2 regions of the Leucobacter faecis genome follow, and region 1 is predicted to be linked to the other one. Evidence: riboswitches for the same ligand, from Rfam matches in the RefSeq annotation. Region 1 holds a riboswitch; the other holds the start of a gene.

Region 1 (5,628 bases):
CGACACGATCTCGACGCCGGCCTCGACGAGCGCGGTCGCGAGCTCGGCGATGCGGGTTTTGTCGCTGACAGAGATCAGGGCGCGGCGCACCTGCACCTGGTCGCGGTGTTCGTAGAGGCTGGGATCGTGGCTCTGGACTGCCATGGGGCTCCTTGGTTTCTCGAGTGGGTCAAACAAATCGTAGGTATTGGGGGCGCGCACCGCGCACAAGGGTGTTAAGCGTTAAGCGCCGAGCACGAGGGTGCCCTCAGCGATCTCGCGCACGGTCTCAACAAGCAGCGGCCGCTCGAGCTGCTTAATGCGCTCGTGCAGCTCGGGCTCGGCCTCGCCCGACTCAATCTCGACGCGCGCCTGGCGCAGCACGGGCCCGGTATCAACGCCCTCGTCGATGATGTGCACGGTCACACCGGTCTCGGTGGCGCCCGCTGCGAGCGCGTCGCGCACCGCGTGCGCGCCCGGGAAGTGCGGCAGCAGGGCGGGGTGGGTGTTGATCAGGTTCGGCGAGAATTCGCGTACGAAACCGCCCGGCAGGATCCGCATCAGCCCCGCACTTACGACGAGTCCCGGCTCGGGGCCCGTGCCCACACCGTGTTCTTGGATCGCGGCGGCGAGCACCTGCCCCCACTCTTCGCGGCTGCCGTAGTCGCGCGGGCGCACGATGAATGTGGGAATGCCCGCCGTGGTTGCGTGGGCGAGGCCCGGGGCGTCGGTGTCGGCACCAACGCACACGATGCGCGCCCCAAACCCGGGCTGCTCGGTCGCGTCGATGAGCGCCTTCAGGTTGCTACCGCCGCCAGAGATCAAAACCGCAAGTTTCAGCACCCGACTAGTCTACCCGCCGCGCGGGCTGGCCCTGTGCTAACCGGGCTGATTCGCGCTGCGCACGATGCGGTCGGCAAGCAGCCACGGCCGTGTGCGCGCGTAGAGCTCGTCTTCTTGTTCGGCCCACCGGTTCCAGTGCGGAGCGTACGTTTCTCCATCGCGGGCGAGCGCGCGCTCCTGCCGCTCGAGGGCAGGGCACTCGAGCCACACGCTGAGCACGCGCGCGCCGGGCGCCACGATGCTCGGGTCGTCGGGCTGCCCAATCGCACGAGCACGCCCCACCGCAAACGCCTGCGCCGCGGCGAGCGACTCGCGCGTGAGCGCACCGCACCCCTCGATGATGAGCGGCAGCTCGGGCCCGATCACCACGCGCTCGCCAAACTCCCCCGCGAGCCAGTCATACCGGCGGTAGGCACGCTGGGCGAGCACCCCGGCGAGCGCGCGCGAGCCTGCCGCGAGCCCGTCCCACCCGGGGTACAGGTCTTCCACGTGCAGCAGCTGCGGGTCGAGGTCGCACAGGCGTGCCGCGGCCACGGCACGCTCGGCGAGCGAGGTTTTCCCTGATCCGGATCGCCCGTCGATGAGCAGCACGTCGTAGTCTGCCGGTGAGGGCAGCGCGTCCCCGCCCATCAGAACGCCGCCAGCTGGTCGGTGCGAAACCGCTCGGCGAGCACCATCGCGGTCGCGGTGATCGATGCGAGCACGACCGCGGCGGCGAGGCCCGCGCCGTAGCTGCCTGGGGCCTGATGGCCGATCAGCTCGGCAATCACGACCGGCAGCGTTTGGGCGCCGGGCCGCACGAGAAACGAGGTCGCACCGAACTCTCCGAGCGACGCGGCGAACGCGAAGCCGAGGGCGAGGCCCGCGCTGCGGCCCACGAGCGGCAGGTCGATGGCGCGCAGCACGCGGCTGGGGCCCGCGCCGAGCACGGCGGCGGCATAGCGCAGCTCGGGGTCGATGCCGCGCAGCACCGGCAGCATGGTGCGCACCACGAGCGGCAGCGCGACGAGCGCCTGCGCGATAGGAATCAGCACGACCGATGTGCGCAGGTCGAAGCCGATGCCGAGCGGCTTGTTCATCGTGATGAGGAGCCCGAAGCCGAGCGTCACCGCCGAGACTCCGAGCGGCAGCATGACGAGCCCGTCGAAGAGCGAAATGCCGCGGCGCAGAGCGGCCGACCGCGGCCTGCGTGAGAGCACGAGCGAGACGAGGGTGCCGAGCACCATCGCGAGGAGCGCCGCGATGAGCGCGATCCTGAGTGATAGCCACGCTGCATCAAACACGCTGCCACGCAGCGGGGAATCGGGGGGCGGAATGACGAGCGCCACGTAATTTGCGAGGCTCCATGTGCCGTCTGGCCCGCGCAGTGAGCGTGCCACGAGCGTCGCGATAGGGAGCGCGTGCAGCAGCATGAGCGTCGCCGCGAACACGGCGATCGCGGGGAGGTCTGCGAGCGTGGGGCGGGCGCCGCGCTCGTCTTCTCGTACGATGTGGGTCGCGCGTTCGCCCCGGCGCCGCAGCCACGCCGACACCGCGAGCGCTGCTCCCACGATGGCGAACTGCGCGAGCGAGAGCACGGCCGCGCCCCGCAGGTCGAGAAACTGCACCGTGAGGCGGTAGATTTCGGTTTCGACGTTCGAGAAGGCGCGGCCGCCCAGCACGAGCACGATCGCGAACGATGTCGCACTGAATAAGAACACGAGCGCTGCCGCCGACGCGAGCGCCGGGGCGAGCGCGGGCAGGGTGACGCTGGTCCAGGCGCGCACCCGGCCTGCCCCGAGTACGCGGGCGGCGGCCCACGCGCTGTCGTCGAGCCTCGCCCAGAAGCCGCCCACCGTGCGGGCAACCACCGGCACGTTGAAGAAGGTCATCGCCGCCACGATCACCGTGAGTGAACGGTCGAGGCCCGTCCATTCGAGCGGCCCGCCCGGCCCCACGAGCGCGGTGAACGCGACACCCACCACCACGGTCGGCAGCACGAATGGCACGGTCATGAGCGCCCGCGCAAGACCGCGGCCACGAAACTCGAGCCGATACAGCACGTAGGCGGCTGGCAGCCCGAGCGCCACTGACGCGGCGGTGGTAAGCCCGGCCTGTGCAAGGGTCTGCCCGATGACTCGCCACGTGCGGGGTGAGCCAAAGACCTCGCCGAGCCCGCTCGCATCAAACTTGCCGCCCGATAAAAATCCCGTGGCGATGAGCGACAGCACGGGCCACACAAAAAACAGCGTCAAGAACGCGAGCGGCAACCCCGCCGCCAGGCTCCACCAGAGGGCCTGGCCGCGGGGTGTGCGGCGTGCGTAAGAAGTGCGGCGTGCGGCGTGCGCGCGGCCTGCGCTGCGAGTCGGCAGGGGCTACAACCCGATCTCGTCGCCAAGGGTGCGCAGCCAGCCCTCACGGCCGCGCTCGATCTCGGCGGCGCTCAGGTCGTGCGCCTGCTTGGCGGTCGGTTCAGGGGCGAACTGGGCCCACGCCTCGGGCATTTCGACGGTGTCGTCGACGGGGTTCATGTACATCGCGTCGGCGATGGTGCTCTGAAACTCGTGTGAGACGAGGTAGTCGACTACGGCCCGCGCTCCCTCGGGATTCGCTGCCCCCTCGAGCACGCCAGCGTACTCGGTCTGTCGCGTGCAGGTATCAAGCAGCGCCTTCGTGGTCGTGGCGTCGCCCGCCTCGTTCACGGTGAACGCGGGTGACGAGGCGTACGACACGACGATGGGTTTCTTGCCCGACTCGCCGCCCTGCGTGAACTGGCCGTAGTAGGCGTCGCTCCAGCCCTGCTCGATGCGAGCACCGTTATCGAGCAGGTCCTGCCAGTACTTCACGTAGCCCTCGTCGCCAAACGCGGCAACCGTGCCCACGAGAAATGATGCGCCCGTCGACGATGCGGTCGGGTCGAGCAGCACCGTCTGATCACGGTACGCAGGCTTCGTGAGGTCTTCGTACGTGACGGGCTCGGCGATACCCTGCTCGGCAAACCAGCCGGTGTCAATGTTCACGCAGGTCGCGCCGAAGTCGACGGGGGTAAGCCCCGAGTCTTCGATCGCAAAGTCGGCGGCGCCCGCGGGCAGCGCGGCGGGTGTGTACGCCTCGACTGCACCGCTGTCGATGAGCCGTGATGCGAAGATCGTGTCGACGCCAAAGAATGCGTCGGCGATCGGGGCACCCTGCGTGAGCACGAGTTTGTTGGTGAGTTCACCGCCGTCACCGGCTTCGATCACCTCGACGTCGTAGCCGGTCGCTTTGCTCGCGGCGGCCGCGAACTCCTCGTTCGGAAACGAGCTGTGCACCACCAGCGTGACGCTCTTGTCACCGCCGGCTGCGGGCTGCGCGCCCGCCTGCCCGACGCTGTCAGTTGCGCAGCCGGTCAGCGCCAGAGCCGAGACCGCGAGTACACCGAGAGTGGTTGAGATTGCAGGCTTCATTGAGCCGTCCTTCCTCCGCTGGCATGAACCAGATCAGGTTAAACGGTCGAAGCTCGCGTGCTTCCTCTCAGCCCCTCGCGCAGGGACTCCCGTGGATTACAGACCCCACCATAGCCCTACTTCCTCGATCCGCGCCAATTCGGCCGCAGAAAGCGCCCGCGCTTACTCTCAGATCCTGCCGCCGCGTCATCGCTGCCACTGTCATCACGAGCGCGAGCACCGCCGCCACGTAGGTCATCGAGGCCGCCCGAATCATTCGCGTCCCAGGCAAACGCGCGCTCGATAGCTTCGGCGTCTTCGAGCGCGCTGCGCGCACGCTCGCCCGGTCGCCCGGCATCTCGCGGGCCTTCGCGCGGCGCGGCAGGCTCGGGCACTTCGCCTGTGTCTTTCATCGTCTCAATGTCGAACGCAGTGTCTTCGGCGCGCTCGGGCGCAGCCCCCTGCTCCGGATCCCCCGCCGCCGCGCGAACTTCGCCCGTATCGAGTGGCTCCCCGTCAGAGGCTACGGCATCGAGCGCGTCAGACGCGATCCCGTCGGTGTCGAGAGAGTCGCTGTCGAAAGAGTCGCTGTCGAGCGCCTCGCTGTCGAGCGCCTCGCTGTCGAGCGCCTCGCTGTCGAGCGCCTCGGTGTCGAAAGAGTCGGTGCCGTAGGCGTCGTCGTCAGCACGTGCCCCGACCGGTTCGTGCAGTACCTCGGCGAACAGATCGACAACGGGAGCGCCCGCAGGCTCTGTGGCGTAGTCATCGTGAAGGCTACGATCATCGCGTACCGCCGACAGGTCGACGGTTTCAGCCTCGGCGAAGCCCGCTCCGGCGAACCCTGCGCTCGCTGAGCCCGCGGCCCTGTCTGCGCGAGCCGCACTCCACCGCGCCACCGGTTCGGGCAGCACTTCGCGCACCCGTGAATAATCGAGTCGCACCGCCGCAACACCGAGCACGAGACCCACGGCCACCTCGGCAGCGACGAGCCCACCCGTCACCCAGGGGGCTGGGCCCGTCGCCGCGAGTTGACCCGGGCCCAGGGATCCGGAGCCGAGGGCGGCGAGACCAGCCACGGCGAGGCCTGTGCAGGCCGCCGCGATCATTGGCAGCGCGAGAGCGATCGGCCACGAAGCGCGGCGCAGCTCAGCGCTCTGAGCGAGTAGCACGCCGACTGCCAGGTTCGCGAGCACGAGCAACACCGGCGCGAGCGCGCCGAACGACCCCCAGCCGCTGGGCAGCGCGCCCAGTATGGGCAGCGACGGGAGGGACGCCGCGGTGTCATGAAATGGCGAGAACGCGCCACCCGCCACGAAACCCGCGCCGCTCAGCCACGCGAGCGCCCAAATTACGCCGACGGGCAGCAGGGCGAGCTGCGCGAGAAACAATAGCAGCGAGCCGA
Region 2 (5,628 bases), on a different contig from region 1:
CCGCCCTTCGCAAGCACGCGCACGCCACACTGCTTCGCCAGTTCTGCGGCCTGTGCGAGCGCCGCCGCCCAGTCTTCTGCCTCCGGCTCGCCCACGAGCACTGCCAATTCGGGCAGATTCGGAGTCACCAGGTCTGCCAGCGGCAGCAATCGTCGCAGCGCTGCTACAGCCTGCTCGTCAAGCAGCGTGTCACCGCTCGCCGCGATCATCACGGGGTCAATCACCACGCGCGGCGGCCGCACCCGCTCCAGCCACGCGCGTACCGTGTCAATCACGGCGTCGTTCGCGAGCATGCCAATCTTGACCGCATCGATGCGCACATCGTCACTCACGGCGTCAAGCTGTGCCGCCAAGAACGCTGTGGGCGGGATGTGCACCTCACGCACGCCCCTGGTGTTCTGCGCCACGAGCGCCGTCACCACGGCCATGCCATAGCCGCCGCCCGCCGCAATCGCCTTCAGGTCGGCCTGCACTCCAGCACCGCCCGTCGGATCGGTGCCCGCGATCGACAGCACGTTCGGCGTCGAACTCGCTCGCGCACGCTTCGTGGGCCCCGCGGCAGGCAGCGCCTGCTCGCGCAGCGCTTCTGCGGACGGTTCCTGCTCGCGCCGCGGCTGATCAGCCGACTGCCACGCGCGCACAAACTGCCGCGCTGCCGCCGCAGCATCGGGCGCGGCCGCGATCGCCGAGACAACGGCAAGCCCCGCGGCCCCCGCGCGCCGCAGTGCGGCGGCGTCCCCCACTTCAACGCCGCCAATCGCCACACACGGCAGACCCAGCTGCGCAGCGCGGGCCGCGAACCGTTCAAACCCACTCACGCCAAGCGGCTCAGGGTGATCGGGCTTCGTGCTGGTGGGCCGGATCACGCCCACCCCCAAGTGATCAACAGTTCCCGCGGGCAACGCGGCTACCGCGTCGAGATGCTCGGGGGCATTGGCGGTGAGTCCAATAACGGCGTCGGGCCCGAGCGCCTCGCGCGCACCCAACACAGCGGTGTCGCCCTGCCCCAGGTGCACACCATCGACGCGGATTCCACGCTTGCGCGCTTCGAGCACTACATCAAGCCGGTCGTTGATGAGCAGCGGCACTCTGCCAGCGATGGCAGCGGCGACCCGCTCGGTTTCGTCAAGCAGCTCGTCAAAGCTTGCGTGTTTATCGCGCAGCTGCACGATCGTGGCCCCTCCATCTACCGCCTGACGCACCGTTTCAGCTACGCCGCGGGGGCCGCTCAGCGCCCTGTCGGTGATGAAGTAGACGTCGAGTTGCACGTTCACGCTGCCACCTCGAATCGAGCCTGCGCGGCCACTGCTGTGGGCGTCACTGCGGCGAGCGCGTCGAGAAAGTGCGCGGCGAATGTGCCGGGACCTTCGCACGCGAGCGCGGCATGCTCGGCAGCAACGCTGTAGACGGCGTGCGCGGCCGCGACCGCCGTGAGCGCAGGTATGTCTGCCCGCACCCCCAAGAAGGCCGCGATCACCGAACCGAGTGCGCAGCCGCCTCCCGTCACCCGCGTGAGCAGTGCGCTTCCGCCCAGTACGCGCACCACGGTTGCACCGTCAGTGATGAGGTCACGGTCGCCCGATACCGCAACGACGGTACCGGGCTGGCGGGTGGCGATCCGGAGCGCTGCGGGCAGTGCCTGATCGACGTCGTCAGCTGCGTCGGTGCCGCGCCCGCCGTCGCCGAGCCCCGCGAGCGCAATGATTTCTGATGCGTTGCCGCGCACCGCCGTGGGGCCGGCCGCGAGAAGTTCGTGGGCGAGGGCCGTGCGAATGGGCAGCAGGCCCACCGCGACGGGGTCGAGCACCCAGGGCGTGCCGCCTAAAGCGGCGCCCGGCACGGCTTCGGCGATGGCGCCGCACTGCTCGGGGGTCGGTGTGCCCAGGTTGATGAGCAGACCATCGGCGACCTCGGCGAACGCTCCGGCTTCGCCCACGATGTCGACCATGGCCGGGGCCGCTCCCAGCGCCAGGAGCACGTTGGCCGTGAAGTTGGGCACCACATTATTGGTGATGGAGTGGGTGAGCGGGCTGCGCCGTCTCACCTCCGCCAGCAGCTGGTGGGTGGCCGTGGCCAGGTTTGCGGGTGTACAAAATAGACGATCGCTCACGCGACATCCCTTCGCTAGTACGAACTAGATCAGGTTCGACGGGTGTGGTCTCAGCCGCTTACGCGGCACCCCGTGTCACTTGCAGTGTGAGCCTATCGCACGGTGCGCGTCGACCGCATCAATCAGGCTGCGGCCCGTCGCTGGGCTCCCAGGCGCTCACTGCCACGCTCGCTCCCGGCACGATGTCGAGCGGCGTGCGCGGCGGCCATGCGTGCCGTTCGTCTCCCGGCACGAGCGCGCTGTACACCTGAGCTGCCACGAGCTCACCCTGCGTCGAGTTCGCATTCCAACCGATGCCGCTCGATGCCCAAGCTCCTGGCTCGAGCGTGATCGCCGCGGGCCCCGCATCTTGCCGCATGAAAGAGCCTCCGTGTGACAGCTCTGCATCGAGCAGGTGGCCATTTTGATCGGCGAACGCAATGTCGGGATACCCTTCGAGCACGCACGACTCCTCACCGCCGTTCACGACGCGCAGCGTCAATAGGCGATGCCCTGTCGCCGCATCGGGCCCATCGAACATGAGCGTCGTGTCTGCGGCGCTGCACCACGTTGGGTCGCGCGGTGGCGCGCCCTCGTCGCGGCTGGGCACGGGATCTCCCTCGGCAGTCGAATCTGGCAGGGCACCAACGCTTAAAACCCCGGCTGCTTCTGCCGCGTCTCGCTCTGCTTGGGCAAGCTCGGCCTGCGTGACCCGCGTGTGCACGCGCGCGCCCTCGCTCGACACCGCCGTGTACGCGACGGCGAGCGCTACCGCCGCCAGCACGGGCAGCACCGCGCCCACAAATGCGCCGGCGCGGCGCGGCGGCGCGACGTTTCTGGGCCCGGGCGCTCCGCCGACACCGGCGCCACGGCTGCTCTCCGCACGATCCGGATCAAACCCAGCGCCCGCCGCCGCCTCGAGCTGTGCCGCCCGCACCGCCTCGCGCAGCGCGGCCCGATCGAGCGAGCGGGCCACCAGCGCCGCAACCCACCCGTAGAGCACCCCAAAGTAGGCGCCCAGTGCAGCGTACGAGCCGAGGCTGGCGATGGATAGCTGAGACCTGAGCCCCTCCCCCACGCTGGGGATCGGGCCAAAGCCCAGCAGCACGCCCACGTCGGTCGCGATGCCCACGACGGTCGAAGCCAGAATCATCGCGAGCCAGGCACGCCCGGCCCCCACCCAGCCGAAGGAGGGGCCGCGCGCCTGCAAGGCCAAGACCGCGGCGGTGCCGCAGCCGACCGCGAGCGCGCCGAGCAGCGCGGCGGCGATGCCCCACGCGCCGGGCCACATCCACACGGCGCCGGGCATCGTGTGCGGCGCCACCGGCCGCATCAGCCACCCCACGCTGGTGAACCAGGTCAGCGCCTGCGCGACGCCCCCAACCAGCAGCCACAGGAGGCCCGCGGTCGCACTGGGCCAGAGGACGCTACGCCGCATCATGTTCATCGTCGCCCTACTTCACCAGGTCGGGATCACCAGGTCTGGATCACCAGATCGAGACGCGCTCGGCCTCGTCGAGCCACAGCCCGTCGCCGGGCTGCGTCTCGAACGCGGTGTGAAACGCCTCGAGGTTCTTGACGATCTGGTTGCAGCGAAACTCGTTGGGCGAGTGCGGGTCGATCGTGAGCAGCCGCACGGTCTCTGCGGGGCGCGACTTCTGCTGCCACGCCTGCGACCAGGCGAGGAAGAAGCGTTCGGCTCCCGTGAGGCCGTCGATCACCGGCGACTCGGCCCCGGCGAGCGAGCGCAGATACGCCTTCCACGCGATCTCGAGGCCCGAGAGGTCACCAATGTTCTCGCCGATGGTGAGCTCGCCGTTGACCTTCTGGCCGTCTGCGCCCTCGGGTGACAGCTCGTTGTACTGCTCGATCAGCGCGCCGGTCAGCTTCTCGAACGCCTCACGGTCGCCCTCCGTCCACCAGTCGACGAGCTTGCCGTCGCCGTCGTAGCGCGAGCCCTGGTCGTCGAAGCCGTGACCGATCTCGTGCCCAATCACCGCACCGATCGCGCCGAAGTTCGTCGCCGCGTCCCACGCCACGTCAAAGAACGGCGGCTGCAAGATGGCGGCGGGGAACACGATCTCGTTGAAGCCCGGGTTGTAGTACGCGTTGACCGTCTGCGGGGTCATAAACCACTCGTCGTGGTCGATGGGCTTGCCGATCTTGGCGAACTCGCGCGCGAACTCGTACTCAGCGACGTGGCGCGAGTTGCCCAGCAGGTCACCCGAGTCAGCGGCGAGCGCCGAGTAGTCACGCCACTTGACGGGGTAACCAATCTTGGGCGTGAACTTGTCGAGCTTGTCGAGGGCGCGCTCGCGGGTTTCGGGGCTCATCCACGACAGTGAGGTGATCGAGTCGCGGTAGGCCTCGATCAGGTGGCCGACGAGTTCGTCCATCGCGCCCTTCGAGTTTTCGTCGAAGTGACGCTCAACGTAGAGCTTGCCTACCGCCTCGCCCATCGCCCCCTCAACAAACGAGACGCCACGGCGCCAGCGGTCACGCTGCTCGGGTGCACCGGTGAGTGCGGTGCCGTAGAAGTCGAAGTTGGCGCGTGAAATCTCTTGCGACAGAAGCGCCGCGGACCCGCGCACGATCGACCAGGTGAGCCAGGCCTTCCATGCTTCGAGCTCGCTATCGACGAGCAGAGCAGCAAGCCCGGCGAGGGCCTCAGGCTGGGCGGCGACGACCTCGGCGAACGCAGACTCGGGGGCGCCCATCGCGGCAAGGTAGGTGGGCCAGTCAAGCTCGGGGGTGATCTCGCCGAGCCCCTCGAACGTGCGCAGGTTGTACAGCTTTTGAATGTCGCGGCTGGCGACCTTGTCCCAGTGAGACTCGGCGATGCGCGCTTCAAGCCCGTAGGCGAGCTCGGCGACGCGTTCGGCGTCAGCCACGCCCGCGAGCGCCAGCATGCGCGCAATGTGGGCTCGGTACTGCTCGCGAATCTCGGCGAACTGCTCTTCGCGGTAGTACGACTCGTCGGGCAGGCCAATACCGCCCTGCATCACGAACACGATGTAGCGCTCGGGGTTACCCGGGTCGTTGTCGATGAACATACCGTAGAAGCCGCTGAGCCCCTGCCGCTCGAGCTCGGCCACGAGCGCCACCAGCTCAGTGATTGAAGTGACTTCGGCCGCACGCGCGAGATCCGGCGCGATGGGCTGGGCCCCCAGTGCGTCGACGCGCTCCGTGTCCATGAAACTCGCGTACAGGGCCGCGACCTTGTCGGCCTCGGTCTGGGCGGGGGCGCCGGCCGCGGGGGCCTCAGTGCCGGTGATGATGTCGCGCACAGCGGCCTCGGCGTTCTCGGCGAGAACGGCGAAGGAGCCATAGCGAGCCTTATCGCCGGGAATCTCGGTGCGGTCGATCCAGCGGCCATTGACGTGACGATAGAGATCGTCTTGCGGGCGGGTCGCGGGGTCGAGTTCTGCGAGGTCGATGCCTGAGATTTGACCTGAGATGCTGCCTGATACGGGGCCGGAGGCGGGCGCTGCGTTGCTCATGCGTCAAGCCTAGCGGGCGCCCCGGGCCGCGTGGCGAGA

What was found. Region 1 has a riboswitch for thiamine pyrophosphate ahead of ACXR2T_RS00960 (thiamine ABC transporter substrate-binding protein). Riboswitches for the same ligand answer to the same signal wherever they lie in the genome.
Region 2: linked by a shared signal. The riboswitch ahead of thiM (hydroxyethylthiazole kinase) and the one ahead of ACXR2T_RS00960 (thiamine ABC transporter substrate-binding protein) in region 1 are both predicted to bind thiamine pyrophosphate.

What each region holds. Positions count from the first base shown of each region.
Region 1 covers NZ_JBTJEP020000001.1:197,250-202,877, reverse strand. Annotated here, with positions in the region: gene purH (bifunctional phosphoribosylaminoimidazolecarboxamide formyltransferase/IMP cyclohydrolase) at 1-144, opposite strand, end outside; gene purN (phosphoribosylglycinamide formyltransferase) at 223-822, opposite strand; gene ACXR2T_RS00970 (nucleoside/nucleotide kinase family protein) at 859-1,452, opposite strand; gene ACXR2T_RS00965 (ABC transporter permease) at 1,452-3,056, opposite strand; gene ACXR2T_RS00960 (thiamine ABC transporter substrate-binding protein) at 3,177-4,247, opposite strand; TPP riboswitch at 4,241-4,350, opposite strand; gene ACXR2T_RS00955 (cell division protein PerM) at 4,364-5,628, opposite strand, start outside.
Region 2 covers NZ_JBTJEP020000007.1:159,904-165,531, forward strand. Annotated here, with positions in the region: gene thiD (bifunctional hydroxymethylpyrimidine kinase/phosphomethylpyrimidine kinase) at 1-1,274, opposite strand, end outside; gene thiM (hydroxyethylthiazole kinase) at 1,271-2,110, opposite strand; TPP riboswitch at 2,100-2,193, opposite strand; gene ACXR2T_RS07975 (DUF4232 domain-containing protein) at 2,229-3,536, opposite strand; gene ACXR2T_RS07980 (M13 family metallopeptidase) at 3,577-5,589, opposite strand.